DNA from 4 places in the Nitratidesulfovibrio sp. HK-II genome. Region 3 is predicted to be linked to each of the others. Evidence: predicted binding sites of a transcription regulator. Region 3 holds the regulator's gene; each other region holds the start of a gene.
The links. Region 3 encodes sigma-54, which starts transcription at its own class of promoters, with help from an activator protein. Its sites were predicted from a motif close to CTGGCACGGNNNNTGCTT; they were not measured.
Positions count from the first base shown of each region.

Region 1: RVX_RS02165 (DUF5320 domain-containing protein) is a predicted target of sigma-54. The motif match lies at 3,003-3,020, and genes of this name have one in related genera.
Region 2: RVX_RS14575 (DVU0150 family protein) is a predicted target of sigma-54. The motif match lies at 4,294-4,311, and genes of this name have one in related genera.
Region 4: RVX_RS01490 (DVU0150 family protein) is a predicted target of sigma-54. The motif match lies at 2,904-2,921, and genes of this name have one in related genera.

Region 1 covers NZ_AP036014.1:583,792-591,519, reverse strand. Annotated here, with positions in the region: gene RVX_RS02180 (iron-sulfur cluster carrier protein MrpORP) at 1-266, opposite strand, end outside; gene RVX_RS02175 (NifB/NifX family molybdenum-iron cluster-binding protein) at 269-667, opposite strand; gene RVX_RS02170 (sigma-54 interaction domain-containing protein) at 1,389-2,807, opposite strand; gene RVX_RS02165 (DUF5320 domain-containing protein) at 3,075-3,434, shown strand; gene RVX_RS02160 (P-loop NTPase) at 3,514-4,605, shown strand; gene RVX_RS02155 (ATP-binding protein) at 4,593-5,519, shown strand; gene RVX_RS02150 (hypothetical protein) at 5,882-6,145, shown strand; gene selB (selenocysteine-specific translation elongation factor) at 6,302-7,728, opposite strand, start outside.
Region 2 covers NZ_AP036014.1:3,448,164-3,455,891, reverse strand. Annotated here, with positions in the region: gene RVX_RS14605 (putative quinol monooxygenase) at 21-326, shown strand; gene RVX_RS14600 (flavin reductase family protein) at 419-1,048, shown strand; gene RVX_RS14595 (hypothetical protein) at 1,296-2,132, opposite strand; gene RVX_RS14590 (hypothetical protein) at 2,134-2,367, opposite strand; gene RVX_RS14585 (hypothetical protein) at 2,457-2,792, opposite strand; gene RVX_RS14580 (sulfite exporter TauE/SafE family protein) at 2,834-3,859, opposite strand; gene RVX_RS14575 (DVU0150 family protein) at 3,890-4,189, opposite strand; gene RVX_RS14570 (sigma 54-interacting transcriptional regulator) at 4,467-7,130, shown strand; gene RVX_RS14565 (4Fe-4S dicluster domain-containing protein) at 7,338-7,728, opposite strand, start outside.
Region 3 covers NZ_AP036014.1:1,946,141-1,953,868, reverse strand. Annotated here, with positions in the region: gene rapZ (RNase adapter RapZ) at 1-115, opposite strand, end outside; gene RVX_RS07880 (PTS sugar transporter subunit IIA) at 208-657, opposite strand; gene hpf (ribosome hibernation-promoting factor, HPF/YfiA family) at 667-1,212, opposite strand; gene rpoN (RNA polymerase factor sigma-54) at 1,325-2,761, opposite strand; gene lptB (LPS export ABC transporter ATP-binding protein) at 3,037-3,762, opposite strand; gene RVX_RS07860 (LptA/OstA family protein) at 3,759-4,436, opposite strand; gene lptC (LPS export ABC transporter periplasmic protein LptC) at 4,433-5,227, opposite strand; gene RVX_RS07850 (KdsC family phosphatase) at 5,224-5,751, opposite strand; gene kdsA (3-deoxy-8-phosphooctulonate synthase) at 5,741-6,613, opposite strand; gene RVX_RS07840 (CTP synthase) at 7,021-7,728, opposite strand, start outside.
Region 4 covers NZ_AP036014.1:395,843-403,570, reverse strand. Annotated here, with positions in the region: gene RVX_RS01510 (hypothetical protein) at 1-355, opposite strand, end outside; gene RVX_RS01505 (hypothetical protein) at 352-564, opposite strand; gene RVX_RS01500 (DUF4881 domain-containing protein) at 715-1,320, opposite strand; gene RVX_RS01495 (sulfite exporter TauE/SafE family protein) at 1,350-2,402, opposite strand; gene RVX_RS01490 (DVU0150 family protein) at 2,431-2,724, opposite strand; gene RVX_RS01485 (sigma 54-interacting transcriptional regulator) at 3,284-6,010, shown strand; gene RVX_RS01480 (PEP/pyruvate-binding domain-containing protein) at 6,015-7,728, shown strand, end outside.

The sequences.
Region 1 (7,728 bases), 1.4 Mb from region 3:
CCCACGGCCAGGTTCACGGCCACGGTGCTTTTGCCCACGCCGCCCTTGCCGCTCAACACCACCAGCTTCGCGCCCACTCGCCCGGCCATGCACACGGGCGTCTCCGTACCGTCGCCCGGCCCGGCGACATCATGCCCGGCATGATCACCATGCCCGCCGCAGCCCGCTCCGGTGCAGCCCCCGGTGACCTCCACGTGCTGTTCGCCGCCGCAACCGGCCCCGCCGCAACCGCAGCGGGGCTCCTGTTCGTGCGTGTCCGTCCCCATGGCTACCAGTGCCCTTCCCGGTCCGGCTCCGCCGCCGGGGCCAGATTGCCGTCCGTCAGGGCCTTCAGGGCCTGACGCGCGGTGGCGTGCGTTGAAAGATAGATGGCGATGCCGCCCCGGCGCAGCGCGCTGAAGGCCTTGGGTCCCACGTGGCCGGTGATCACGGCTTCGGCCCCGGCGTCGGCGGCGGCCTGCGCGGCCTGGATGCCCGCGCCCTGGGCCAGCGACATGTTGGAGGCCGCATCCAGCCTGCGCACCGCCCCCGTGGCCGTATCGCACAACAGATAGCCCTGCGCGCGCCCGAAGCGCGGGTCCAGACGGGCATCGAGAAGCGCGTCGCCCCCTGCCGAGCTGGGCGGGGCGCCCGGCACGGCATCCTGCACGGTGATGAGAACCTGCATGAAATCAGTCTCCTGTGTTGCGACGCCGCCGCCGAATGCAGGCGGTGTCCGTTGTGTTGCATGGGCCGCCGCGCCGTGCACCGACGCCTCTTGCCCGGTGCGGGCGGCATCCGGGCATGGCAAGTGCGTCCGGCCTGCCCCTGGCAAGGGCGGACAGCACGTCCGCCTCGCTGCCCGAAAGCCACGGCAGGACGGCGATCCCGGCCATCTCAACGGCGCTCCGCCAACATGGGCGAATGCCCCCGCACACCAACAGGGAAACCCCATGGCGCGACAGAACGTCGATGAGCGGCGTGGGACCGCCATCCGGCACGGAGAGGACGGTCCGTTCCATCGGAACGCCGCCGGTCATGCGCACGCAACGCAGTTCGGCGGCCGTCTCCAGCAGCGTGGCAAGGCGATCCTCGTAGCAGGCAAGGCAGACATGGGCATTCATGGTGTCCCCACGGCGCGGCGGCCGTGCCCCCATCAAGCATGCATGATGCCATTCGGAAACATGATGCAATCACAGTGTGTTGTATGAAAGCTCTCCCTCGACGCACCCGGTAAACCCCACAATATGGACGCAAAACACGCCTGCAATGAAAAACGGGCGCATTTCGCGCCCGTCTTTGGCCCGGCGGTGGCGGCGCGGCAGACCGCATCCACCCGCAACCCCCCGGAATCATCTATCAACAATCTGCAAGGCATCCTGTTCCTGCTCTTCTGGCGGGCTGCTGCCTCAATCCGCCCCGCTGCCCTTCAGGATGCGACGCAAGGTGTCCTTGGAGATATCCAGTTCGCGGCAGGCGGCCATCACCCGTCCGCCATGCCGCCGCAGGGCCTCGCGCGCTGCGTCCAGCTTGGCGGCGGCCATGGTGCGCGGACTGCCGGACACGGCCTGGGCTGGCGCGGGCTGTGCGCCCCACCACGGCGTCTTGGGTTGCGCTCCGGCGGAGCCGGATTCCCCGGTTTGGCCCGCCTGGCCGGAGGGCCGCAACGTCTGCGCGCCCAACAGGTATTCCGGCAGATGTTCCAGCTGGATGAACCCGCGCTGGCACAGGATGAACGCGTACTCGACGATGTTCTCCATCTCGCGCACGTTGCCGGGAAAGGGGTAGCGCAGCAGCAGGTGCAGCACGTCCTCGGACACGCCCTCGATCTCCTTGCCGTGCAGCAGGTTGCGTTGCGCCACGAAGTGATCGAGCAGCAGGGGAATGTCCTCTGGCCGCTCGCGCAGGGGGGGCAGGCGCAGCATGACCACGTTGAGCCGGTAGTACAGGTCGCTGCGGAAGCCCCCCTCGCCCGCCAGGCGTTCCAGGTCGCGGTTGGTGGCGGCGATGACCCGCGCGGGCGCGGCCTGGGGCCGTACCCCGCCCAGCGGCTCGTACACCTTCTCCTGCAGCACCCGCAGCAGTTTCACCTGCAATGGCAACGGCATGTCGCCGATTTCGTCGAGAAAGATGGTGCCGTCGTCCGCCAGGGCGAAGCGGCCCGGCTTGTCGCGCCGCGCGTCGGTAAACGCCCCGGCCTTGTAGCCGAACAGTTCCGATTCCAGCAGGTGCTCCGGCAGGGCCCCGCAGTTCACCCCCACGAAGGGCCTGCCCCGCCGTGGGCTCAGGTTGTGGATGGCCCGCGCGAACAGTTCCTTGCCGGTGCCCGATTCGCCCAGCACCAGCACAGGCGCGTCGCTGGCCGCCACCTGCGGCAGGATGCCCAGCAGGCGGATCATGGCCGCGCTGCGGGTGACGATGTCCTCCACCGTGTGCTGCCCGTCCAGTTGCTTGCGCATCAGATGCAGGGCGGACAGGTCGCGAAAGGTCTCCACCCCCCCCATCAGCCTGCCGCGCCGGTCGCGCAGGGGCGCGCCGCTGATGCTCACGGGCACCTTGCGGCCGTCAGGGCGCAGGATGAACACCGACCGGTTGCCCAGCGGCATGTCCTGCTCGATGCACGCCCGCAGCACGCAGGCCCCGTCGCAAATGCTGGAATGGAACACGTCGCGGCAGCGCCTGCCCAGGGCCTCGTGCGCGGGCACCCCGGTGATCTCGGCCGCAGCCCGGTTGAACGAGGTGATGCGCCAGTCGAGGTCCACGGTGAACACACCGTCGGCCACGCTTTCCATGATGGTTTCGCAGGATATGTCACGCGGCAGGGCCATGGTCCCTTCCTTCTCCCGCCAGACGGCGTCGGGGTGAGCAGCGTCGGTGAGCAGCCTCAAGGTGGACGATACCGCGCAATCCGGCATCGCCATGTATGCAAGCACTCACGTATCACGCGGGCGCATTTCGCGCCCGTTTTTTCTCCACTCTTTTCCGCGACTGTCTAATCGCCCGGCATCATTGGCTGGAACTGGCTGGAACGGTTCGTGCTCACCGGCTGGCGTGGCTCGCATGGCCACTGTTTCACCTGCAACCAGGAGGCGCATATGCCTGGCATGAACGGAACAGGCCCCATGGGGCGCGGCCCCGGCACCGGACGCGGCATGGGCCGCTGCGGCGCGGCGAGGGCGCGGCACGGACAGGAAGGCCCGCCAACGGTTGATGCCGCCAACGCCGAAGCTTCCGCCCTGGACGAACTGGCCGCCAACCTCGGCAACGTGCTGGACACGGCGCGGGACGTCATTGACGCCCTGCGACCGGGCGCTGGGCCGGGCTCCGGCAGGGGCTTCGGCAAGGGGCCCGGTCAGGGACGCGGCCTGGGGCGGGGCCAGGGGCGCGGCGCCGGATTCGGGCGCGGGCGCGGACGCGGCCCCGCCATTCCACCCGCCACCGGCGACGTCCAGTAACGGCCCGGAATCGAACAGGCCGCCCGGGAAACGCCGTCCCCGGCGGCCTGCATGTCTGCGAAACGGCGATGGAGGCCGCATGAAACTGGCCATTGCCAGCGGCAAGGGGGGCACGGGCAAAACCACCGTGGCCGTGAACCTTGCCGCCCTGCTTGCCGCGCGCGGGCACTGCGTGTCGCTTGCCGACTGCGACGTGGAGGAGCCCAACGCGCATCTTTTCCTGCCCGTGGAATGGAAAACGCGGGAAAACTGCACCCTGCCCGTGCCCAAGGTGAACGACACCCTGTGCCTTGGCGCAGCATGCCGCCGCTGCGTGGATGCCTGCCGTTTCAAGGCGCTGGCGTTCATGGGCGATGCGGTGCTGGACTTCCCGGACCTGTGCCACGGCTGCGGGCTGTGCGCCCTGGTCTGCCCCACGGGCGCCATGACCTATGCAACACGCCTGGTGGGTGAAGTGCGCGGCGGCATCGCCCGCATCCGCCCGGCCATGGGCGATGGCAAGAACGCGGAAAGCCCCGCTGGCGCGCAACCTGGCGGGAGCATGCCCACCCTGCGCTTTCGGGACGGGGTGTTGCGCATCGGCGAGGCCATGGCCACGCCGCTGATCAAGGCGGTAAAGGATGCGCCGCTCCCGGCCGCGCCCTGCGCGACGGGCCGGGCAACACCGCAACCATGCGCCATCGACATCCGAGACTGCCCGCCCGGTGTCGCCTGCGCCGCCATCAACGCCGTGCACGACGCCGACTTCATGCTGCTGGTGGCCGAACCCTCGCCGTTCGGGCTGCACGACCTGCGTCTGGCCGTGGCGCTCGCGCGGCACCTGGGCCTGCCGCACGCCGTTGCGCTGAACAGGGATGGGATGGGGGCCGGGATGGGCCAGCCCGGCACGGGGCAGGCCCAGGCCGACCCCGTGCGCGACTGGACCACCCGCGAAGGCGTTCCCCTGCTGGGAGTCATCCCTTTCAGCCGCGCTGCGGCGGAATGCGGGGCCTCCGGCAGCCTGGTGCATGACGCCGCCCCCGAGGTCCGTGCCGCCTATACCCGGCTGGCCGACGCCATTGAGGGCATGGCCCGTGAAAAAGAGGAGTCACGCCGCCCGCGGGGACGCACGGAACCTGCCGGAAACACCACGGCCACCAACGGCGCCAAGGAGCGTACATGCGACAGATAGTGGTCCTCAGCGGAAAAGGGGGGACGGGCAAGACCAGCGTCACGGCGGCACTGGCGGCCGTGGCGGCCGCACACGCCCACCCTGTCCCGGCCGGGCGGGACGACGCAGCGCCCCCGCCCGCCCTGGTGCTTGCAGACTGCGACGTGGACGCCTCCGACCTGCATCTGCTGCTGTCGCCCGTGGTGCGTGAACGGCACGACTTCCACAGCGGGGTGGTGGCCCGCATCGACCCGGCCCGCTGCACGCGCTGCGGCGTCTGCACCACGGCTTGCCGCTATGGTGCGCTGCACGCGCCGCCGTGCGTCGCGCGCGAAATGTGCGAAGGTTGCGGCGCGTGCGCCCACGTCTGCCCGGAGGGGGCCGTGGTGCTGGACGAACGGCACTGCGGCGAATGGTACGTTTCCGACACCCGCCTCGGCCCCATGGTGCATGCGGCCCTCGGCATCGGCGAGGAAAATTCCGGCAAGCTCGTGAGCATGGTGCGCACCCGGGCTCGCGAAATCGCGGAGGCACGTGGGGCGGACACCGTGCTCATCGACGGTTCGCCGGGGGTGGGCTGCCCGGTCATCGCCTCGCTGGCCGGGGCGGACACGGCGCTGCTGGTGACGGAGCCCACGGTCTCCGCCCTGCACGACCTGGAGCGGGTGCATGCCCTTACCCGGCATTTCGGCGTCCGCGCCGCCGTGCTGCTGAACAAGGCGGACATCCACCCGGGCATGGCACGCCACATCGAGGCATTCTGCCACGACCATGCGTTGCCCCTGCTCGGCAGCCTGCCCCACTCGCCCGTGTTCATGGCCGCGCAGTTCGCCGGGCTCTCTGTGCCGGAATTCGCGCCGCATGCCGAAGGCACGCTGTTCGAGGGCATCTGGCGCGCGCTGTTCACCCTGGCGGACGCCACCCCCGTTGCCTGATGGGGTTCGCATCACCCGAATGCACGGCCAATCGGTGAGCCATCGCGCACGCCGTGTGCGAAATGGCACGAGACGGAAAACCAACGGCGGGCGCGGCCGGATTTGATCCCGCGCGAATCCCCCCGGCATGACATGAAAACCTGCGGTTCCGGCACGGGGCCGCAGGTTTCTCCTCCCCTTCACCTATCCCGCGATTGACAGAAAACGCACGGCGGCGCTATATTTCCACTCTCTGTTTTTCTAAAGATATTCGCGACCTGCGCACAGGACGACGAGCCCATGGCACAGCCCGCTCCAAGCGGCCGCCATGACAGCCCACCGCCCGGGGGAATGCAGCGGGGACCGGCACAGCGAGGTTCGTGATGCATGACGATGTCGAACATTTGCTGAAACGGCACCAGGCCGCCATGGAACGCCACGAGCGCGCCATGCTCGAGGCCGAACGCAAACGCCGCCACGACGAGGAACGCCTGGACCAGGCCTACGCGGCCCTGCGCCAGCGCCTTGCCGCACAGCCGGACCCCGACGCCGGGGACGTGGTGTTGCCGCCCCCGCCCGGCATGGCCGGGCCCTCGCAGGGCACCCTTGGCGGCCTGCTGGGCAGCCTGCGCGCGCTGCTGTTCTGATTCCGCGCCCGCCGCAAACGAAACGTCACCACCGGAATGCCCGATGGTGACGTTCTGCATTTGTCCCATGAAACTGCGGAAAGGGGAGTGCGCCTGCCCCCCGGCGGCGCGGGCGCCCCGGCGGCAGCCCCCTCGCGCCGCCGCTGGCCGCGCGGGCTATCGCCCCCGCAACTGGCGCTTGTCGCCCACGCGGATGGTCACGCGCTCCTTGTCGAAGTATTCCAGCAGCGGGATCACGTACTTGCGCGAAAGGCCGCCGGACAGTTCCTTGAAGCCCGCAGGATCGAGGTCGTCGTGGGTGTCGAACCACGCGGCCACGCGGGCCTTCAGGTCGGCCATCACCGGGCCGGGATAGTACAGGCCGTCCTTCACCTTCACCAGTTCCCCGGCGTCCTGCAGCAGCTTGAACACCGCCGCCGCCTCCTTGAACTCCAGCCCCAGCGGGTCCAGCACGTCCTTGACGTTGGGCGGGCTGCTGCCCCCCTCGGCATAGGCGGCGCGTATCGTGGCGCGCAGCCCTTCCTGGTCCGAGGCCAGCGACACCTTGTGCCCCGGCAGGCGCAGCACGTCGCCTTCGGCCACCAGTTCGCCCGACTTCAGCAAGCGCTCCACGATGAAATGCACCAGCTTGGGGTGCAGCCCCCGGCCCCACCCGGCGGACAACGCGCCGCGCGCCATGCCGGGCTTGAGCGGTTCGCGGGCGTGAAATTCCGCCGCGCGGGCAAGGCAGCCCGCCGCCAGGCGGCGCACCGTTTCCGCGTCCACGTAGGCACGTTCCTCGCGGTCGAAGCAGAATACCTGCCCCTTGGCCCCCAGGGATTGCAGGGCCTTGTCCAGCCGTTTGGACTCCAGGTTGGTCAGCACCGAAAGCTGGGCGAAGCGCGCTCCGGCCGACCCGGCCAGCCGCAGCAGGGACTGGGTGGCCGTCTCCTGCGTGGCGGCTTCACCGGCCTCGTGAACATCGGGCAGCCCCTCCAGCAGGGCCAGCCTGTCCGCGAAATCAGGGTCGCGACGGCGCAGGTCCAGCCCCAGCGGGTGCAGCACCGCCCCCCCCGCCACCGTGCGCAGCGGCGAGAACGAGCGCACCACGCAGCGGTCGCCCGCAACGCCCACCATGGGCTCGCTGAAGCGCACCTCGCACAGGGCGGTTTCTCCGGGGGCCAGCTTGTCCCGGTCGGGGAAGTAGAGCCGGGCCAGCACCTCTCGCGCGCCGTGGTGAAAGTGCACTTCGGTGCGGTTCTTCAGCGGGGTGGGCGCGGAGGACAGGCAGGTCAGCCGGGTCATCCAGCGCAGGGACGGGAACAGCGTGCCGGGGTGGGCCAGCACGTCGCCGCGCTGCACCTCGTCCACGTCCAGCCCCTGCACGTTGACGGCGGTGCGCCGCCCTGCCGGTGCCACGTCCACCGGGCCGCCGTGGCTTTGCAGCCCGCGCACCTTCGTCGCCGTGCCGCCGGGGTACAGCAGCACCTCGTCGCCCACCTTCACGCTGCCGGAGATCATGGTGCCGGTGACCACCGTGCCATGCCCCTTCATGGTGAACACGCGGTCCACGGGCAGGCGGAACAGGTCGCTGCGGCGCACCG
Region 2 (7,728 bases), 1.5 Mb from region 3:
CAGCGCAAGGAGCACATATCATGTCGCAAGCCGATACTCCCGTGGCCGTCACCGCCATGCTCACCGCCCGTCCCGGCAGCGAAGCCCGCGCCGCGCAACTCATCGCGGGCATCGTGGCCGCCACGCAGCGCCACGCGGGCATGCTGCGCTACGAGGCGCAGCAGCAACTGGACGCACCGCGCAACTTCACCTTCATCGAACAGTGGACGTCCAGGGAGGCCCTGGACGCGCATCTGGCCACGCCCGAGTTGCTGGCCTTCCGCGAGGCGGCGGCAGAGGTCTTCGAAGGGCCCTCCGACGTGCGCCTGTGGCGGCTGGTGAAGTAGCGGGAACGCTACCCTGCCGGGCCGTGGCGACACGGCCCCTTTGCACTTTCGCATTTCCCCCTTCCGCATCCCCCGACGGGGAGGAGGCCCCCATGGCAGACAACGTGACGACCAGTTCCCCGACCATCTCGGGGCGCGTCGACATCGCCCCCAACGCCTTCGTGGTGCCCATGGCCCAGACCATCGTGGGCTGCATGGCCGACGGCAGGCCCAACTTCATGGCCGTGGCCTGGCTGACGCGGGTCAACTACCAGCCCCCCATGCTGGGCGTGGCCATCAACCGGCGCAATTTCAGCCACGGGGCCATCGCCGCCAGCGGACAGTTCAGCGTGAACTTTCCCACCGTGGAGATGACGGCGGTCACCGACTACACGGGCATCACCTCTGGCGCGCGCGTGGACAAGTCCGGCCTGTTCGAGGTGTTCCACGGGCATCTCGACGCCGCGCCGCTGATCCGCGAATGCCCGCTGGGCATCGAATGCCGGGTGCACACCGCCGTGGAGTTGCCCAGCAACACCTTTTTCATCGGCGAGATCGTCGGGGCATGGTGCGCGCAGGACTGCCTGGACGGTGACGGCGCGCCAGACCCCAGGCTGATGCGGCCCATGTTGCTGACCATGCCCGACAACCGCTACTGGTCCATGGGCGACGTGGTGGGCCGGGCATGGCACGACGGCAAGGCCTTGCGGCAAAAGGCGGGCGGCGGCGAGGCGCAAGAATAGGTCCGGCGCTTGATTCCGGCGCGGGGGCCGTCCGGCTAGCTGATGCGTTTCGGGCGGACATGGCGGTATTGGCTTGTGGCTGCCCGGCATGCCGCGTGTGCGGACCCCGCGAATGCGTACGGCGCGGTATTCCGCGCCGTATGTCGTAACCTTGCGGGGATGGCCCCGCCTTCCCGTTGAGCGGGCTGCTTTGGGACCATCCCTGATCCGTCCTTGATCTGTCCATGATACGCGGCGGTCGCGCGGTTCAGCCCCGGGGTTTGAGCATCACCAGGAAATCGGGTTGAACCTTGCTGTCCAGCGGCAGTGTGGCGTGTGCGGTGTCCCGCTCCACCGTGTCCACTTCTGCCTCGTCAACGGGGTTCTTGTTTCGGTTCAGGACCACAAGGCTGCTGCCGACCGTGACCCCGTGCATGGACCCCAGGCCCACCAGCAATTCCCAGTGCTGCTTGCGGCGCGTCAGACGGTAGATGGGGGCAATGCCCTGCGCGGCGAGACTGCCGAGCCTGCGTCCGGAAATCCTGAAGCTGAGGTAGAAGCAGGCCGCGAGCGGGGGGACGATACCGAACAGGATGTAAAAGGGCGGGAAGCCCAGTTGCCGCTGACAGAAGGTGGGAGCCACGGAATTGGCGGCGGCCTGGTCGCTGAACACGCGCAGATCGTGCACCGGTTCCTTGTCGGCGACGGCATCGCCCCGCCGGAACACCTGCAGCATGTAAATACCGGTGGGAGTGTCCTGCTCCACGCTGGCCAGGGCCCGCCAGTCGCGCCCGGCAACCTCGACGAACGTTAGCGTCAGCCCCACGGCGTCTGTCCGGTAGTCCAGAAGTCTGCCTGCATCCTCCGGGCCTGTCTCCAGCGCGAATCCCGTCCCCACATCCACGGGCTTGTTCAACTGGGCGGTCAGGTATTCTGCTTCGCCCCGCACCACCTGCAACGGTATCCTGCCAAGAAAGCCTCCGGCCACGGTATCCATGAGGGCCAGCACCAGAAGCAGCAGCAGGGCTCTGCTCACCCAGGTCAGACCCTTCCAGGCGAGTTCGTCCCGCCGGGGCAGGCGTGGGGCATCCGGCAGTCGGGCCATGTCAGGCTTCCGTGGGCACGGTGGTGGGGCTTGCGGCGGTCAGGCGACGGATGGCCAAGCGCGAGGCAAAGACCGTAAGGGCGGCCAGGGGAATGAAGGTGCGCAGGAAGATGCCCGACAGGTCATCGGGATTCCGGCTGCCAAGATAAATGGCCAGTGCCAGTTCCGCCAGCAGCAGCACGTCCTGCGTCACCACCACCAGTGCCTGCTTCAGGTTGTACGAAGATCTGCTCATGCGCCGCTCCTTGTGCGTACCAGATTGGTTAAAGGGCCCGCCCCCGAGAGGATGCGGTCAAGGGGGGCGGGGGCGGGCCGCGGCAGGGGCTACTTCTTCATCAGGTTCTGCTTGGTGATGTTCATCACCTTCAGGGCAACCTTCTTGTCCTTTTCGGCGTCGTACGCGATGCGCAGGATGTCGCCGGGCACCGGGTCGATGCCGATCTTGGCCCTGGTCAGGTCCACCGTGGTGTTGACCCCGGTGGGATGGCCGAACTTGTAGTCCTTGTCGAAGTTGATGTCGTATTCCTCGATGGTGAGGGTCTTTGCCTGGGGGTTGACGTCCAGGCACTTGCCCTGAATGACTTCCGCGGCAAGGACCGGGGCCGCCGCAAGCAGGCCGGAAAGCAGCGCTGTGGCGCTGAAAATGGCGAACTTCCTCATTTCTCCACTCCGTATTGCGTGTGCATCGGTGCCCGGTGGGGCTATTCGGTGGCCAGGCCAGCGTTCTTCATCCGCAGTTCGTGGGCGGCACCGGTGAACATGATCTTGCATATCCACAGGCAGATGAGGCCGATGGCGCCAAGGATGACCACGGCGGCTGCATCGTTCATCTTGTACTGCTTGAGGATGATGGAAACCATGCAGGCGAGGACCGCGAGGCCGAAGGCAACGCGGATGCCGTAGCCTTTGGCGTACTTGGTGGCCACGGTGCCGATCTGCGCGCCGATGGCGGCGCCAGTAAGCATTACGAACACGGCCACGATTTCGATGCGGCCCTTGAGAGTGTAAGTGAAGGCGCCGTAAAGGCCGGAGACCATGACTTCGAACAGGTCGGTACCCACGGCGATGTGAGTGGGGCAACCGATCAGGTAGACAAGGGCAGGCATGCGCAGCAGGCCACCGCCGATACCCAGGAAGCCGGCCAGGACGCCCGTGGCCAGGCTGACGATGATGGGCAGCCACATGGAGCAGGTGATGCCGGCTTCGCGGAAGTGCATCATGGGCGGAATGTTGATGCGGTGCATGGTCTTGTACCAGGTGATTCCTTCCGCGCCGTGTTCACCCAGTTCGCCGCGCTTGCGCTTGCTTACGGCCTTTGCGTAGTCGGCAAAGACCATGAAGGCGATGAGCGCAAGCACCACCACGTATACCCAGCGCACCACGCTGCCCACAAGGCCGATGCGTTCGAGATGCATGACGATCTGCGCGCCGATCTCAATGCCGACCATGGTCCCTGCAAGCATGACGATGCCGAGTTTGTAGTCCACGTTGCCGAACTTCGAGTGCCGGATGGTGGAGATCATGGACTTGCCGGCGATGTGCGCGATGTCCGTACCGATGGCAAAGGCCATCGGAAAGCCCAGGATGTTGAGGCCGGGGGTCACCATCCACGCGCCGCCCATGCCGAAGAACCCGCCGATGACGCCCACCGAGAAGCCGATGAGCACAAGACCGGGCCACAGGATGTTCACGCCCGAAATGGGCATGTGCATGTACAACCATTCCATGTTTAGTTCACTCCTGGTGGTTTGCTCCGGTTAGTGCTCGATGATCTTGCGCTTGGTCAGGTCGATGCCGGTGGACATCATGATGCGGTCCATGATGACGCCGAGGATGCACCCCAGCAGGGCGGTGAGCACCACGGCCCATACGGCGAAGACCAGAATGTCGGTGTTGTAGAGGTTCGCGAAATATCGGTTCACGGGTGAGGTGAGCACCCGCGTGTCCGCCACCACGACAAGTTCCGCCGCCTTGCCACCCGCCGCCCAGAGCGACGACGGCACGAGCATGGGCACCAGAGCTGCAAGGCCGCCCAGCTTGGCCAGTTTCCTGTACATGTACTCCTCCGAAGGTATGGGGTTGTCCCGTTTCCGTCCGGCGTAATGCCGATACGTTGTTTCCGGGGTTGCGCTGTGGCTGCGAGCCCGTTGTTTCGCAATAAAAGCAAACCTCGGGCCATTCGAAGGTTGGCAGGGCGGTTGGCGAGAAAGGCGTTACTTTTCGTGTTTGCAGGGGGTTGCAATAGGCGGGTTGACGCTGCTTCTGGCAAGCGATATCGCAAGGTGGGCTGGCGTGGAGTTCCATGCTTCCGAATTTCAAGAAGGAGTTTTGGCAATGCCGGATATGGGACGGAGCGTCTTCGAAAAACTGTCGAATACCTTCAACTGGTTCAGGGACATGACCCTCAAGGGCAAACTCATGCTGGCCCTGTTGCCCCCCGTGGTTCTGACCCTGGCGGTTACCGGCTATCTTACCCACCTGCTTTCCAACACATTCATCCAGACTGGGCTGGAGCGCATCGCGGCCGTCCAGACCCAGGCCATGGCCCGGCAGGTGGAGGACTTTCTGGGGCATTGCAGGCAGGACCTGCTCATCGCCGAACAGCAGGCGGGTGAAGACAGGCTGCTGCGGGGCTTTCTGGAGCGTCGTCTGGCCATTTCCGGTACTAGATATTGCGAGCTTGCCAAGATCTCGCAAAAGGAAGGCGGCCATACCTTCTTCGTCATCAACGATGGCGAGATACTGACCCTGCCGGAGAACAGGCTGGACAAAATCCACCCCAATCCGTTCCTGTTCATCGAAAAGCTGCCCCCGCTGGAGTCCGGTGAAGTCTGGATATCGCCGGTCATGGAGGTGGAATATCCCTTCCCCTCCGAAACCAATCCCAATCGCAAGGTGTCTTCACAGGTCATCCGCATGGCCACGCCGTACGTCACGCCCGGGGGCGAACGGGGGCATTTGCTGCTGGCCCTGGACGTGCGCCAGATCCGCGACGTTCTTTCGCTGTACAGTTCGGCCCAGTCGCCGTTGCGGGGCGTGCAGTACAACGACGAGATACTGTACAGCTTCATGTTCGACACGGACGGCTGGGAACTGTTCCAGTCCGAGGACATCGATAAGCAGGATCCACCGTTGGCCACGTATCTCGCCCGCGCGGGGTTCGAGGGGACGCTGGGCAATCCGTACATTTCCTGTGCGTTTCGGCCAAGTTCGCTGCACAAGCCGTTCTGGCGGATGGTGCGCGCGATAAATGAGGGCCGGTCCGGCCTGGCAACCCTGACCAGCGCCGACTTCACGGCGGATACGCCCCAGACGGGCCTTCCGCGTGATTGCATCCAGGCCTATGCACCCGTGCGCTTCACCACCCGCCCGGAACAGGCCCCGGTGGTGTATGCGGGCATCGCCACCATGGATCGCAGCCAACTCACGCTGACCGCAGGGTACCGCCATATCGACATCATGCTGCTCATAACCCTGTGCACCATCGCCCTGATAGCCGCACTGGTCTATCTGGTGAGCCGGGTCATCGCGAAGCCCATCCTCAAGATGACGCATGCGGTGAGCACCGCATGGGCCTCGCAGGAAATGACCCCGGTGGACATTCCGCATTCCGGATACGAGACGGGCATGCTCCGGGATGCGGTGAACAAGATGATCGAGCGCATGCGCCATCAGTCCGAGCTTATCCGTTCAAAGGACGAGGCGTTGCGGGCGGTGAACATGCGGCGCAGGGCCGTCATCGACGATCAGTTGCAGGCGCAGATTACCGGGGCGTTGCAAGGGGGCCTGCCGGAATTCTGCGGTCTTGGGCCGAAGATCGAGCAGTTGAAGAGCGATGTGCTGAAGGCCGCGCGCGTGGACGTGGACGTGCTCATCGTGGGCGAGACCGGCACCGGCAAGCAGCTTACGGCAGAGGCCATCCACCGGCACAGCCGACGCTCCGGCGGGCCGTTCATCTGCGTGGACTGTGGCGCGCTGGACGAGAACCTGCTGCTCGACACGCTGTTCGGTCACGTGAAGTGGGCCTTCACCGAGGCCAAGAGCGAGCGCAAGGGGGCCTTTCTCAACGCCAATCAGGGCACCCTTTTTCTGGACGAAATCCAGACGGCGTCACCCAAGGTGCAGCAGGCGCTGTTGCGCGCGGTGGCCATGCGCAAGATCAAGCCGCTGGGCAGCGATTCGGAAATCGACGTGGACGTGCGCATCATTGCCGCCACCAACGTGAGCCTGGAACAGCTCATAGAGCGCAAGGCCTTTCGCGAGGACCTCTATTTCCGGCTTAAGGTCATTACCCTGTCCACGCCGCCCCTGCGCGAACACAAGGAAAGTATTCCGCTGCTGGCCGTGCGTTGCCTGGTGAACGCGGAAAAAAAGGCGGGCAAGCAAGGGTTGGGCTTCAGCAACGGCGCCATCGACAAGCTCATGGGGCACGACTGGCCGGGCAACGTGCGAGAGTTCATCAACCGCATCACCAATGCGGCGGTGATGGCGGAGAGCAACGTCATCCAAGCCGAGGACATCGTGCTCGAGGGCGATGCGGGGCGTCTGGCTCTGGTGAAAAGGGATGGAGACGTGGAGAAGGACGATACTGCGGGGGGGCTGTCACACGTCCTGCCGCACGATTTGCCGCGTGAGCTTCCGGACGGTGGGCACCTCGAACAGACCGACGGAGGGGCGGGACAGGCACCGTCCGGGGTGGCTGAACCCGGCCGGTCCGATCTGGACGGCGCTGCGGGTTTTCATGGCGGTGTGGGCGGGCCGGGCCGACACACGCTGAACAAGCGCCAGCAACTGGCCTACAGCCGTGTCCTGGCGCAGGGATCCATTACCCGGCAGGAGTACCAGAACTGCATTGGCGGGGGGCTGCCGGTGCGGACGGCCAACCATGACCTGCATGACATGGTGAAGCGGCGGGTGCTGGACAAGGTGGGACAGGGACCCTCCACGCGCTACGTTCTGGCGCACGGCGCGGGAAGCAAGGCCGCCGACGCCGACTGATACGTCCTAGGCCCCGGGCATGCCTCTTTGTCGCGCGGTGCGTGGCGCGGCTTGCCACGCCTTTCTCGATTTCCCACATTTCGGAACAGAGCGGGGCGCGGTTTTCACCGCGCCCCTTCTGTTCCGGGTCGTTTCCCCGCTTCCCGGTCAGCTCTCAAGGCAGCCGCGTGCCCGGCATTCGCCGTGCCGGACGCGCGGGGTATTCGTCTAGGCTTCGGGAGCGTCGGCCTCGGCAGGCTTTTCGGCGCTCTTGTCGGCCTTCTTGGACTTTCTGGGCGTGCCCTGCAGGCTCACCACGAACTTGCTGGGCGCGGGCTTGCGATGCTGGTTTTCCATCGACAGGCAGTGCGTGGGGCATGCATCGACGCACACCGAGCAGTACACGCAGGCAAAGGGATCGCAATCCCACTTGCCTTCCTTGGGGTCCACGGTGATGCACTGCGAAGGGCACTTGATCTGGCAGCTCTTGCAGAAGATGCAGTCGTGGATGTTGTTCACCAGTTTGCCGCGGAAACCCTCGTACGCCGGCCTCGTTTCGAACGGGTACAGCCGGGTGGAGTATTTCCCCATGATGTTCCGCAGCACGTTGCTGAGCATG
Region 3 (7,728 bases):
CGGGAAAGTCGGCGGCGGCCACGGGGCTGCCCGCGTCCGACGCCGTGCCGGGGGCGGGTGCGTCCGACGCCGTGGAAGCATCGGGCGTGGGTGGGTGGGAAGCCTTGGTGGGCATGGCGGACTCCTCGGGCGGGCCGGTGCCGGATGGCGTTTCGGCAGACGCGCCGCGCCGCGCGCCTGCCGATGATGTGCGCAAGGTGTTCCGCGTTACGTGGTGCGCATCAGCGCCGTGAAGGCCGCCCCGTCCGGCGCGTCGAGCATGGCGCGGCGGAACTGCGGGTCCTTCAGCAGGCGCGAGATATGGGCCAGGATGCGCAGGTGCATGCCCGCCACCTGTTCGGGAGCCAGCACCAGGAAAAAGAGATGACACGGTTTCATGTCCAGGGCGTCGAAGTCCAGCCCGGGCACGCTGCGGCCCACGGCGACGACGATGTCGCTGATGGTGGCCAGCTTGCCGTGGGGAATGGCCACCCCGTCGCCGATGCCCGTGGTGCCCAGGCCCTCGCGGTCCTGCAGCACGCCCAGCGCAACGGCGGCATCCACTTCGGGATGCCGCCGCACCACGGCCTGCACGAGTTCCGCCAGCACCTCCTTCTTGGTGCCGGCGGAGAGCTCGGGCAGGATCAGTTCATCGTGAAGATAGTCCGAAAGCCGCATGTATGACGCCTAGACGACGGGATCGATAAGGCCGAAGTCGCCGTTGCGGCGGCGGTAGATGATGTTCACGCGCTCCACTTCGGCGTTCAGGAAGACCAGGAACTCGTTGTCGCCCTGGTCCAGCTGCATGGCCGCCTCGTCCACGTGCATGGGCTTGGGGGCGAAGTGGTCGGTGCCGGTGATGGTGCGTTCGTCGCCTTCACCCACGGTGCCGAAGGTGAACACGTCGATGCCCTTGCCCAGCTTTTCGGACTGCACCGTGCGGCGGCGGTCCTTCTGCTTCTCCACCTGCTTGCGCAGCTGCGATTCCAGCTTTTCCAGCACCAGGTCGAGGGTGGCGTACATGTCTTCCGATTGCTCGACGGCCGACAGGGTGAACCCGTCGCCGGTCATCTGCACTTCAGCCTTGTGGCGGAACTTGTCGACGGAAAGGTTCACCTGCATTTCAAGGGCGGACTTGCCGACAAACCGGCCAAGCTTTTCAAGGCGACGGCGGGCGTACTTCTTCAGGTGGTCGGAGGGTTCGAAGTTCTTGAAGGTGAAAGAGATGTTCATACGCTCCTCCAGTGGTGAGAGGGGAATGCGACGCGCGTCGCGCGGCGCGCACGCTGGGGTGCGCCTGCCGGGTGCGCCGCCCTGCGCCTGGTCCGGCGCGGGGCTCTGACCGTCAGAACAGTTCCTTCCGCTTGGAAGAGGAGGGAATGTCCATGGCAGTACGATACTTCGCAACGGTCCTGCGGGCAATATTGACTTTGAGCTGTTCCTTCAGAATTTCGCCGATGCGCTCGTCGCTCAGGGGTTCCTTGGGATCTTCCTCGCCGATCAGTTTCTTGATCAGCGCCTTCACGCTCTCGGAGCCCACCTGGCTGCCGTCGTCCAGTTCCAGCGCACTGTTGAAGAAGAACTTCAACTCCATGATGCCGTGCGGCGTGGCCACGTACTTGCTGGTGGTAATGCGGCTGACCGTGGATTCGTGCATGCCGATGTCGTCGGCGATGTCCTTCAGGATGAGCGGCTTCAGGCGCGAAACCCCGTCCTCGAAAAAGCCACGCTGATACTTCACGATGGATTCCACCACCTTGTACAGCGTACGCTGGCGCTGGTACAGGCTCTTGATAAGCCACGAGGCCGAGCGCATCTTTTCCTGGAAATATTCGCGCTCGCCCGCCGAGGCCGCCGCAGCGGCAGAGCGCTCGTACATGGTGCTCAATTGCAGGTGCGGCAGGCCGTCCTCATTGAGCATGATGATGAAATCGTCGTCGTACTTGTAGACGAACACGTCGGGGCTGACGAACTGCGGGTCGCCGCCGCCGTAGCTGGCGCCGGGCATGGGGTCCAGGGTCTGGATGAGGTCCAGGTACTCCTTGAGGTCCTCCATGGTCAGGCGGAACTTGCGCAAGAGCGGCTTGTAGCGCCGCTTCTCAAGGTCTTCCAGGTGGTCGCGCACCAGTTCCACCAGCACCTTGTCGCGCGTGTAGCCCAGCATCTCTATCTGCACCAGCAGGCATTCCTGCGCGGTGCGCGCGGCCACCCCCACGGGGTCGAAGCGCTGCAGGGCGTGCAGCACCGGCTCCACCTCGCCGGGGGCCACGCCCGCCATTTCGGCGATCTCGTCGATGGTCGCATGCAGGTAGCCCGACGAGGCGATGTTGCCGATGATCACCTCGCCGATGTCCTTCTGGCGCTCGGTGAGCGCGGAAAGGCGCAACTGCCACATCAGGTGCCCTTCCAGCGAGGGCTTTGCGGCGTAGCGCGCCTCGAACGAGGTCATCTCCTCGGGCATTTCCGATTCGCGCACCGTTGACTGGCGGCTGGTGCTGGCGAAATCGCCCAGGTAATCCTCCCAGTCGGCCTCGCGGGCAATATCGCGGTCGTAGGCGACATCCGCCGCCGCTTCGGGGGCGGCGTCCCGCTGGTCGGGGGCTTCGGACTGCGGCCCCTCGTCCTGCGCTTCCTCCAGGAACGGGTTTTCCAGCAGCTCCTGCTGCACCGTCTCGACAAGCTCAAGCCGCGAAAGCTGCAGCAGCCGGATGGCCTGTTGCAGTTGCGGCGTCATCACCAATTGCTGGGTGAGCTTGAGCTGTTGCCTGAGTTCCAATGCCATGCGTGGACGACCCCTATGCACCAAACGTTGAGGGCGAGCAAGATGACGACGCAACGCGGGGTGCGACGTCAAGCAAGAAACGGCCCACTGTGGAAATGTGTTCCCTTCCCCAAGAGGTTAGGGAAACCATGCCATAGAAGCAAAAAGTATGCAACCGCTGTCGCCATTTCGCCGGATACCCCCGGAGGGATGCCCCGCACCCCGGCGGCAGGCACGAAAAAGGCGCCCCCCGCGATGCGGAAGGCGCCGTGAATGCGGCAAAAATGCAAATGGAGCTAGAGCGAGAATCCCTCGCCCAGATACACGTCGCGCGCGCGCGGGTTGTCCACGATGTGCGCGGGGGTGCCCTCCAGGATCACTTCGCCCTGGTGGACCAGGTAGGCCCTGTCGCAGATATGCAGGGTTTCCCGCACGTTGTGGTCGGAGATGAGCACACCGATGCCCCGGTCGCGCAGGCCGGTGATCAGTTGCTGGATGTCGTCCACCGCCAGCGGGTCGATGCCCGCGAACGGTTCGTCCAGCAGGATGAACTTGGGCTCGCGGATCATGGACCGCGCGATCTCCAGCCGCCGCCGCTCGCCGCCGGACAGGTGCATGGCCACGGAATCCGCCAGATGGCTGATGCCGAAGTCGGCCATCAGCATGTCCGACCGCTCCTGCTGCCTGGCCCTGGAAAGCCCGGTGTGCTCAAGGATGATCTGAAGATTCTGGCGCACCGTGAGCCGACGAAAGATGGAACTTTCCTGCGGCAGATAGCTCAACCCCACCCGGGCCCGCTCGTGCAGGGGCCAGTCGGCGATGTCGCGGCCGTCAAGCTCCACGCGCCCCGCGGTCGGCTTGATGATGCCGATGAGCATGTAGAACGTGGTGGTCTTGCCCGCGCCGTTGGGGCCAAGCAGCCCCACGGTCTCGCCCTGCGACACGGAAAGGGACACGCCGCGCACCACCTCGCGCTGGCCGAACTGCTTGTGCAGGTCCTCCCCGCGCAGCACCGAGCTCACTGGGCCGCCCCCGAGGGTTTGGCGGCGTCCTTGCCGTCATCCTTGCCGTTGTCCTTGGACTCGCCGAGGGGATTCACGTCGCCCGACGAGGTGAACACCGCCTGCACCCGCTTTGCGCCGGAACCGCGCACTTCGCTGCGGTTCTCGCGGGTGTAGAAGGTGATGACCTCGCCCTTGATGCTGTTGTCGCCCTCGTGCAGCACGGGGTTGCCTTCCATGACCATGACGGCGTTGTCCACGGTGTAGGTGGCCTTCTCGCATTCGCCGGTGCGGTTCTCGCGCTTCATGCGCACGTTGCGTTCGGCCACGATGCGGTCGATCTCGCCCGCGTCCATCCCCGACACTCCGGGCTGGCCCGATTGGCCCTGCGCGGCGTCTCCCGCCGTGTCGGCCTTGCCGGGCTTGGCCGACTTCTTCTTGAGATGCAGGGTAATGCGCTCGGCCCACATCTCGAAGTCCGGGCGCTGCACGTACACGGTGCCCTCGAAGATCACCACCTGGCCCTTGGCGTCGTACTGCATGCGGTCCGACTTGACGGCCGTGGGCACGTCGCGCCGCACGGGGGAGGGGGACTTGGCGTCGGCGGCAATGGCGGGCACGGGGGCCACGGCCGATGCCGAAAAGGTCAACAGCAGCGCCACGCACAGCGCGGAGCGGATGCCGGTATATTTCATTGCCTGGTCTCCTGCTTGGTTGGCTTGGAAGCGCCCGCGTCAGTGTTCGGGGCCTTGGGGGGCGACGCCTTTCGGGCGGTCTGCCCCGGTTTGTGCTGGGCGGCCTTTCCGGAAACGTCCTTTTTCAGGGCTTCCTTCTTCGCAACATCCTTGCGCGGGGCATCCTTTTTCGGGGCGACCGCCTTGGGCTGCGCGCCATCGGCCTGCCCGCCCTTCTCATCGGCGCGAGGCATGAGCAGCAACGACACCCCGTCGCTGCCGCGCAGCACGTCGGCGGCCACGTCCCATTCCAGTTTCGTGGCGTTGCCCGACATGCCCTGGCCCGCCATGCGCGCCCCTTCGGGAAAATACATGGTGCGGCTGGTGCCGTTGTACACCATCAGGCTGGCGAACAGTTCGTGCCGCTCATGCGTGGCGTGCACGTCGTCCCACATGCGCACCAGTTGCACCTGCTGTTGCACCTCGCCCTTCTGGGCCACGATGCGCACCTGCTTGCCCCCGTCCATCTGGTAGACGAGGTCGGGCTTGTCCACGTCGATGATATTGTTGGTCTGGCGTAACTGGGCCCAGGTGGCCTTCAGCCGCCACAGTTCTATGCCCTTCTCGCCCTGAACCAGTTCTATGCCCTTCATGGCCACGCCCACGGCCTCTTCCAGCGTGGTGGAGGACGGCGCGTCTCCGGACATGGCGGTTTCCAGGGCCTTGCGCACCCCGGCCTGCCAGTTCCAGGCGGCCGCGCCGCCAACGGCCACGAGGACCGCCAGCAAAATCAACAGCGTGCGGCGTCTCATGCCTGCTCCGGCCAGCTTTCCAGCATGCGCTCCAGCAGGCCCTGCTGGGTCAGCAGAAAGCGGATGACCTCGCGCACCGCGCCGTGGCCGCCATTGGCGGTGGTCACGTAGCGGGCCAGGGCCTTGACCTCGGGCTGGGCATTGGCCACGGCCATGGGCAGGCCCACCAGTTTCAAGGGACCGAAGTCCACCCAGTCGTCGCCAAGGTAGGCCACCTGCGACCATTCCACGTTGTGCTTGCGGCGGATTTCGTCGATGCATTCCGACTTGTGCCGGAAGCCTGCGTGGTAGTCCGTGATGCCCAGGGAGCGCACGCGCGCCTCGACTGCGCCGGAGGTGAGCCCGGTGATGACCGCCACGGTGATGCCCGCGGCCTGCGCCAGCTTGATGCCCAGGCCGTCCTGCACGTTGAAGCGCTTGGAGACGCGCCCCTCGTCGTCGTAGTACAGGCCGCCGTCGGTCATCACGCCGTCCACGTCCAGCACCAGCAGCGAAATGGACCGGGCCAGGTCTTCAGCTTGCATACGGCAGGCTCCAGAGGGCGGCGAAGTCGCGCAGCAGCGGGGCCAGCTTGTCCAGCGGCCAGCTGTTGGGGCCGTCGCACAGGGCGCGGTCCGGGTCCGGGTGGGTTTCCAGAAACACCCCGTCCACCCCGGCGGCCACGGCCGCGCGGGACAGCATGGGCACGAAGCGTCGGTCGCCGCCGGATGACGTGCCCTTGCCGCCGGGCAGCTGCACCGAATGGGTGGCGTCGAACACCACCGGCACGCCGAAGCCCTGCATGATGGGCAGCGAACGGAAGTCAACCACCAGATTGTTGTAGCCGAAGCTGGACCCGCGCTCCGTCAGGAGAATGCGGCCGTTGCCCGTGGAACGCAGCTTGTCCAGGGCGGGGGCCATGTCCCACGGGGCCACGAACTGGCCCTTCTTGACGTTGACCACCCTGCCCGTCTGGGCGGCGGCCAGCAGCAGGCTGGTCTGGCGGCACAGGAAGGCGGGAATCTGGAGCACGTCGGCCACTTCGGCCACGGGCCCGGCCTGTTCCGGCTCATGGATGTCGGTGACCACGGGCAGGCCGGTTTCCTGCTTGATGCGGGCCAGCCATTCCATGCCGCGCACAAGGCCGGGGCCGCGAAAGCCGTCCAGCGAGGTGCGGTTGGCCTTGTCCCACGAGCTCTTGAACACGGCGAACAGCCCGGCGGCCTCGGCCGCCTCGCGCACGGCGTGGGCGGTGTCCAGGGCCAGTTCCAGGCTTTCAAGGGCGCATGGGCCCGCGAAAATGAAACGGCGCGCGCGAAGGCGCTCGTACAGGGCGTCGGGCGTCAGGCCGCCGGAAGAATCCGGGGTGGCCTGGACCGGGCTGGTGCTGGGTGCTTCGGGATGCATGGTTCTCCGTGGCGGATGGATGCCCGCCCTGACGTGACCGCGCGTGCGCGCGGCCTTGGCGGGCGGACCTTCCGAAAAGATGCTGCGGACGGCGGGGCTGAAGCGGCGTATCCCCCCTGCCCCGCCGGACGCTTTTACCACCAGTCGACGCCTTTCGCCATACCGGGTTGCCGGTGGCTCGCGCAGGGCCGACGATTTACAATGCGACGTAACCGTGGCGCGTCAAGGGGCCGGTCTGGATCCGGCCGGGGCAACGGGTGCGGCATGCGCGATGTCGGATGAAAGGCGCGCCGGGGTCGACACGGCATTTTCCGCCCCCTCCCCACCCAGACGGGGCAACGCGCCTTCCGCCGGGGAAGGCGCGTTGCATCGAAACCAGAGGCGTGGCGTGCCCGGCATGCGGCGCGTTATTTCTTCTTGCCGCCGCCCACCGCTTCCTTCTTGGCCGCCTTGATGAACTCGCGGAACAGGGGGTGCGGCTGCATGGGATTGGACTTGAACTCGGGGTGGAACTGGCAGCCCAGGAACCACGGGTGGTCAGGCAGCTCCACGATTTCCACCAGTTCGCCGTCGGGCGAAAGGCCGCTGAACACCAGGCCCTTTTCGGCCATGGCCTCGAAGTAGGCCTTGTTGAACTCGAAGCGGTGGCGATGGCGCTCGTCCACGCGTTCCGCCCCGTAGGCGTCCCACGCCTTGGTGCCGGGCACCACCACGCAGGGGTACGCGCCCAGACGCAAGGTTCCGCCCTTGTCGCTGGAGGCGTCGCGGCGTTCCACGGCCCCCTTGCGGAAGTCGTACCACTCGGTCATCAGGTAGATGACCTTGTTGTCGGAAAGTTCGTTGAATTCCTCGGAATTGGCGTCGGCCAGGCCCAGCACGTTGCGGGCGTACTCGATGACCGCGCACTGCATGCCAAGGCAGATGCCGAAGAAGGGTATGTTGTGTTCGCGGGCGTGGCGGATGGAGCGGATCTTGCCCTCCACGCCGCGATGCCCGAAACCGCCCGGCACCAGGATGCCGTCGCACCCGGCCAGCTTTTCGGCCACGTTGGCCTCGGTGATCTCCTCGGAGTTCACGTAGCGCAGGTTCACCTTGACCTTGTTGGCCACGCCGCC
Region 4 (7,728 bases), 1.6 Mb from region 3:
TGTCGCGCACGCGAATGACGTATTCGCCCGAGGCCGGGTTGGCCCCCACCTTGATGGCCCCGCGCCACATCTTGCCGCCCAGCCAGTAGCCGGAATAGATCTCATAGGGCACAAGGCGCACCTGCCTGTCATCGGTGCCGCCTTCGATCACCATGTCCTCTATGGTTTCGGTCTGTGGCGGCAGCGGCCCGCTTACCGGGTATTCGCCGCCGGGCAGGGCGCTGGTGCTGTTGAAGCCCTGCTGCATCCTGCCCGCCAGCCCGTCCACCAGGCTGAAGGCGCAGACCAGCAGCAGCAGCAACGCCACCTTTCCGGAACGCCGGTGCAGGCGCGCCAGATGCACCGATCTGGTCACGCCTGCCCCCGGGCGCGCAGCCAGCGCTTGCAGCACCAGCCAAGCACCAGCGAGGGCGCGAGCACCGCGAAGAACGTCTTGAAGAACACCGGGGTGAATTCGTCCGGCGCGAACGAGGCGCGGTACATGCCCGCGCACACCGCCGCGATGGCCAGCAGGTTCATGGTCAGCACCAGCAGCTTGTGGGCCACGGTGGTTGCGTAATCCATCTGGTCTTCCACGGTGTCGCTCCTTGTCTTGATGTCCGCCGGGCTTCTTCCGCCCGTTCCGGCCCGCCATCATCACTCCCCGTGCGGGGGGGATGGCGGGGCGGAAGGGGGGGAAGCGGCGGGGCTGTCGCCAGCCCCGCCGCCGTCTGGCTACTTCTTGAAGATGTCGGTCTTGGTGATGTTCATGAAGCGCAGGGACACGCCCTCGACCTTGTAGTACACGCGCACTTCGTCGCCGGCGTCCCAGGTGGAATCGGGCAGGGCGAAGTATTCGTCAGGCATCGAGATGGTGCACAGCATCTTCTGGCGACCGGAGTAGATGGTCACGGTCTTCTTGTCGCGGTCCACCATGGGGAACTTCTTCGCGGTTTCCGTGGCCTTGTCGTACACCAGCGGATGGTTGCGGTCGATGTTCTCCTGCAGGTCCACCATCTTGAAGGCAATGTCTTCAAACGCCTGGGTCTTGGTGTTGAAGATGCGGATGATGTTGGCCTTGGTGTCCAGCTTCATGCGCTGGCCAGCCCTGGGCTCCGGCCCCATTTCGGCGGGGTCGGTGGGCAGCTTGTAGGTGTGCGGGGGCAGAATGGAGTAGTCCGGGTTCAGCGGCTCCATGGCCTTGTCCTGGATCAGGGTGACGGTTTTCGCGTTCTTGTCGTATGCGATCACCCGGCCCTGGTCCACCTTGCCGTATTCGCCGCAGCCCACGAGGCCGAGGGGCAGCGCCACCACGAGCAGCATCAGCAGAAAGCGTCTCATATGTTTTCTCCTTCTCTCGTGCGATACGGCTAGGCGGCCTTCTTGCGGGCCAGTTCAACCTTCACACCCTGCACCATGCGCACGAAGATGTAGAGCGACATGCAGGTCACGAGACCCAGCACCAGCACGGTGGCGCCAGCGTCGAGCACGCTCTTGAACTGCGGCAGCCAGGGCTGCACGAGCTTCATGAGGATGGAGATGGCGCAGCCGACCACGGCGAGGCCGAAGGCGATGCGGATGCCGTAGCCCTTGATGTACTTGGTCGCCACCGCGCCCACCTGCGCGCCGACGGAAGCGCCCACCAGCATGATCATGGCGGCGACGAGTTCGGTGCGGCCCTTGTAGGTGTAGGTGGCGGCGCCGTAGAGGCCGGAGATCATGACTTCGAAAAGGTCGGTGCCGACGGCCACGTGGGTCGGGCAGCCGATGAGGTAGATGAGGGCGGGCATGCGGATGAGACCGCCGCCGATGCCCAGGATGCCGGCCAGCCAGCCGGTGGCGAAGCTGACGATGATGGGCAGCCAGGCGGAGCAGTAGATGCCGGCTTCCTTCAGGTGCACCATGGGGGGAATCTTGATCTTGTGCAGGGTCTTGTGCCACTCGACGCCGGTGGTGCCGGCGGCCAGCGTTTCACCCTTTGCGGCGGCCTGGCGTTCCTTTTCACGGCGCTTGGCCACGTCGTGGAAGACCATCCACGCGATCATGGTCAGCAGGGCGATGTAGATCCAGCGCACGACCTTTTCGACGTTGCCCACGCGCTCAAGCCACATGACCATCTGTGCGCCCACTTCAAAGCCCACGACGGTGCCCACCAGCATGATCATCCCCAGCTTGTAGTCCACGTTGCCGAACTTGCCGTGGCGCATGGTGGAGATGAGCGACTTGCCCGCCATGTGGGCGATGTCCGTCCCGATGGCGAAGGCCATGGGAAAGCCGAGAATGTTCAGGCCGGGGGTGACCATCCACGCGCCGCCCATGCCGAAGAAGCCGCCGATGATGCCGACGCCCACGCCGAGAATGATCAGGCCGGGCCAGAAGATCTTAACGCCCGCGATGGGCATGAGGATATAGAGCCATTCCATCGTTGTTCTCCTTTGGTACGGGCGCGGCCTAGTGCTCGGCCAGTTCGCGGGACTTCAGGTCGATGCCGATCCAGTTCATCACGATGTCGGCGATGACGCCGAAGATCACGCCCACCAGCGGGATAAGAATGATGGTGAGGGTGGTGAACTGCACGTGGCTTTCGTTGTACAGGTTGGCCCACCAGGCCATGATGCCGTCCAGCTTGCGGGTGTCGGCCACGATGACCACGGGTGCGCCACCGCCGCCAGCGGCCAGCGCCAGGCCGGGAATGGCCAGCACGAACGTCAGCAGCGACATGAACAGCGTCTTGATCCTTCTCATGTGCATCCTCCAGGTTGCGGGCAGCCCCTGCCGCCCTTTTCGGCTTCCGCCTCCGGCCCGTCCTCGCCTTTCGCGATCCCGTCCGGCGGTGGAGCCCGCCTTTCCGTCCACCCGCACCCCCCCTTGGAGTGCGGTTTTGGTCCTGTCCGTTGCGCGGTAGCCGCCGCGCGAAAAGGACATAGCAACCCGCGTGCCATTATTTTCAATTGTCTTATTTTAATTAACTAAATGACATTCGCGCAAGTCGCGCTTGCATGATTGCGCAAAGCATTGTACCTAATTTCTCAAGCGATGCCGCAACGGGGCGCCTCCGCTTTCAGCCGCACCCGCCGTTGGCGACGACAGGTTGCGAAAGGCAGAGGAAGCGCCCATAAGCAATACCGTACCCCCTCGCACCAACGAGGCGCGGCGTGCGTCGGCGCACCCGCCACCGCAATTTCCGCACGGCCCGGCCCCCGGCGAGGCGGGCGGAAGCAGCCACGCGATTGCGGTGCGCCCGCCCGGCGGCCCGCCTTTCACCCCGGACACCCGTCCGCCACCACCCACACAGGGAGATGGCATGCGCTACTACAGGCCACCGCTGTTCGGCACCCTCTTTCGGCTGGAAGGCAACTTCGCGGAATGGAGCATCGCCAAGCGATTGCTCTTCGCCGCGCTGCCCGCGTTCATGCTGCTGCTGGTCATCAGCGGGGTCATCGCTCACCGCATTTCCCAGAACTTCCTGCACGACGCGCTGGGGCGCAGTTCGCTGCTGGCCACGCTGGCGCAGGCCCACGAGATGGAGCAGGTGCTGCAGCAGGCCCGACGCGAGTTGCTGTACCTCGCCCGCACCGACATTTCCGCCGCGTCCCTGGCCCACCACCTGCGCACCCGCGCCGAGACCATGGGCACCCTGTACCGCGAGATCGCCTACCAGGGGTCCACGCCGGACAACCGCATGGTGCTGCTGAACACCGGCCGCGATGTGTGGATGGTGCCGCTGGAACAGGCCCTGGCCACCCGTTTCGGCCCGCTGACCCGCCAGAACGCGCAAGAGCCGAAATCCGGCTTCGTGCGCATTTCCGCGCCCACGGAAGTGGTCTACCCTTCCGTGCCCACGGCGGGCACGGTGCAAGGGCTGTCCATGCACGTGCTGCGGCTGACCACCCCGGTACTGGACGCCGCGGGCAACCAGACCGGGCTGCTCACCCTTTCGGTGGACATGCTGGCCCTGCGCAACGTGCTCTCGGTGTATGCGTCGCGCAGGTCGCCGCTGTACATCTTTCCGGAAGAGACGGAAAAGCACCGCAGCTTCTTCTTCGACGCGCACGGGTGGATCCTGTTCCAGTCGGAATCGCCGGAACATCCCAACCTGGAACTTTCCACCGACACGGTGCGCTCGGGCATGCGCGGCGACTTCGGCCGCCCCGGCTTCGAGGCGGCCTTCCGCCCCAATCCGGAGCAGGAACGCTACTGGGGCATGGTCACCGAGGTGCAGTCCGGCAATTCCGGCCAGAGCCGCCTGGGCACCATGCTGGAAGACCCCTCGCCCATGAACCGGGCCTTCTACATCAGCTACGCGCCAGTCACCTTCAGCGAAGGGCCGGGCGCCAGCACCGTGGTGGTGGGGGGCATCGCCTATACGGACACCAGCTTCCTGGCCATGGCCGCGTCGTACAAGCTGTATGGCGCGCTGTTCGTGTTCGGGCTGTGCGCCAGCGCCGTTTCGGCGTTCATCCTGGGCATGCTGGGGCGCGGCATCGCGGGGCCCCTGCACCACATCGCCGAGGAAGCCAGCGGCAAGCTGGAGGCGGGCGACATGACCCCCATCGAACTCGGGCGGGTGCACCCCGAGGCCGAGGCCCTGCGCCAGACCACCAATGACCTGCTCGCGGCGTTGCGCGTGCGCAACGAAGACCTGCGCCAGCGCGAGGAGCACTTCCAGACCGCCCGGCGACGGCAACGGGTCTGCCTGGATACGGAAATCGCGCAACAGCAGCCGCAGAGCCAGCTTTCGCCGCAGGACACCATGCCCGGCATCGTGGGCACCAGCGAGGCCGTGCGGGGCTTGCGCGGCCTGATACGCAAGGCATCCGGCGTGGAAGCGGACGTGCTGATCATCGGCGAGACGGGCACCGGCAAGGAACTGGCGGCAGAGGCCATCCACATGACCAGCGACCGCGCGGGCGGGCCGTTCATCTCCATCAATTGCGGGGCGCTGGATGAAAACCTGCTGCTGGACGCCCTGTTCGGGCACGTGAAGGGGGCCTTTTCCGAGGCGCGGGGCGAACGCAAGGGCGCGTTCGTGGCGGCCGACGGCGGCACGCTGCACCTCGACGAGATAGGCAACGCCTCGCCCAAGGTGCAGCAGGCGCTGCTGCGCGCCCTTTCCGTGCGGCGCATCCGGCCCCTGGGCAGCGATGACGAAATCCCCTTCGACGCGCGCATCATCGCGGCCACCAACGTGGACCTGAAGGACTGCGCGCGTCAGGGCACCTTCCGGGAAGACCTGTACTACCGGCTGGCGGTGATCACCATCAACACCCCCCCCTTGCGTGATCGGCGCGAGGACATCCCCGCCCTGGCCGACTACTTCCTGAAGCAGGCCGCGCAAACCCTGAAGCGTCCGGCCATGGGCCTTTCGCGCGGGGCGCTGGAAAAGCTGCTGGCCTACGACTGGCCCGGCAACGTGCGCGAGGTGAAGAACTGCATCACCCGCGCCGTGGCCTTCGCCGAAGGCGACACCCTGTACGCCGAGGATCTGCGCTTTGGCGCGGAACTGGATCCCACCTTGTCCCACGGCGCGTTGCTGCCGCCTTCCCCGGCCATGCAGCCCGGCATGGGCCAGCCCACCGCACCCGCCGGGGGGCAGGGCTACGGGCCGTCGGCCCCGCCTCCTCCTGCCCCGGTTGACGGCGCATCGCATGGCGCGCCCGGCGGCACCGTGTACGACCCTGTGACAGGGCGCATCGTGTCCGCCGCCTCCGGCGCGGGCGGCCCGGACTGGGCTGATGTTTCCGGCGCGCCGGGCGCCAACGGCCGCAATGCCCGGCCGGGCGCGGAGGCCATGCCGCCCCTGTCCGCGCTGAACCCGCGCCAGCGCGCCGCATGGGAATTCATCAGCCGCAACGGCGGCATCACCCGCACCCAGTACCAGGACATCGTGGGCAACGAGATACCCATCCGCACGGCGCAGTACGACCTGCAGGACATGGTGCGCAAGGGTTTCATCCGCAAGGTGGGCAAGGGGCCCGCCACCAGGTATGTGCTGACCGACGGCGCCGCCCAGGCCCCGTCACGGAGGTAACGCCATGCTGGCCGCGCCGCCCCCCGCATCGCTGCTGGAGCGCCTGCGCTCGCTCTTTGGCGGGGGCCGACGCGCCGTGGATGCCGAATCGCGCGAACGGGTCATGCGCGTGTTTCGCTCTCGCTACGCGCATTTCAAGGACCTGCTGGACTCCAACGCCGAACTGGCGCGCATCCTTGCAGACATCGACGAAAAAATCGCGGGGTGCACCATCTTCGGGGCCACCTGGCTACGCTCGCAAGCTACGCGCTCAGTGTTCCACGCCATGCGCATGGTCACCGGCCTCAACGCCATATCCAACGATGCGTACCCGACGCTGCCCGCCATCGTGGAACGCATCAACGGCGAAATCACCGAACTGCTCGAAAGCCGCCCCCAAGCCACGGTGGAGAATTACGCCCTGCCCTTCACCGACATCAACGGGGACATGGTGGACTGGGTGGGCGGCAAGTGCGCCAACCTGGGGGAACTGACCTCGCGCGTGGGCGCGCCCGTTCCCCGCGGCTTCGCCATAACCACCCGCGCCTACTACGCCTTCATGGAGCACGGCGGGCTCATGGGCGAAATACGCAAACGCTTGCGCGAAGTGGACCCGCAAGACCCGGAAAGCGTGCTGGACGTGGCCGAGGACATACAGGACCTGTTCGCCGCCGCCAGCGTGCCGCCAGACCTGGCGGACGCCCTGCGCGCGGCCTGCGACGAGGCCTTCGGCCCTGCAGGCGCGAACGGCAAGCACGCGGAAGGGATGGGCCACAACCTGCGGCTGGCCGTGCGCTCCAGCGCCCTCAGCGAGGACAGTCACGTATCCTTCGCCGGGCAGTACCTTTCGGTGCTTAACGTTGGCCGCGACAACGTGGTGGACGCGTGGAAGCGGGTGGTGGCCAGCCTGTTCATGCCCCAGGCCATCGTGTACCGGCTGCACCAGGGCATCACGCTTGATGCCAGCGCCATGGCCGTGGCCTGCATGGAAATGGTGGACTCGGTGGCCGCCGGGGTGCTGTTCACCCGCCACCCGGTGGACCTGCTGTCCGATTCACTGGTCATCAACGCCGCCTGGGGGCTGGGCGCGGCCGTGGTGGACGGGGAAATGGAGCCGGACACGTGGCTGTTCAGCCGCGAGAACGAGCCCCGCCCGTTATCGCGCAATGTCGTCTGCAAGGCACACCGGCTGTTGCCCGGCGACGACGGCCGCCTGCGTGAGGAAGACGTGCCCGAGGCCCAGCGCGACGCCCCCTGCCTGACCGATGTCCAGGCCGCCGCACTGGCGCGCATCGGCATGCAGGTGGAAGCGCACTACGGCGTGCCGCAGGACGTGGAATGGGCGCTGGACACAGACGGACGGCTGCTGCTGCTGCAGGCCCGGCCGCTGACCACCACCCCGCGCGGCGACGCGCGCACCACCCCGCTGATCGAAGGATACCCGCTGCTGCTGCATGGCGGCGAACCCGCCTGTCCCGGCGTGGGCTGCGGGCCGGTGCTGCAACCGAAGGACGCCGAAGAACTGGCCCAGTTCCCCGAAGGGGGCGTGCTGGTGGCTACGCATTCCTCGCCGTCCTACGTGCTGGTCATGCAGCGCGCCCAGGCCATCGTGGCCGAGGCGGGCAGCATCACCGGGCACATGGCCTCGCTGGCGCGGGAATTCGGGGTGCCCACCATCGTCAATGCTCCGGGGGCCATGGCCGCGCTGTCCGTGGGCCAACAGGTGACCGTGGACGCCT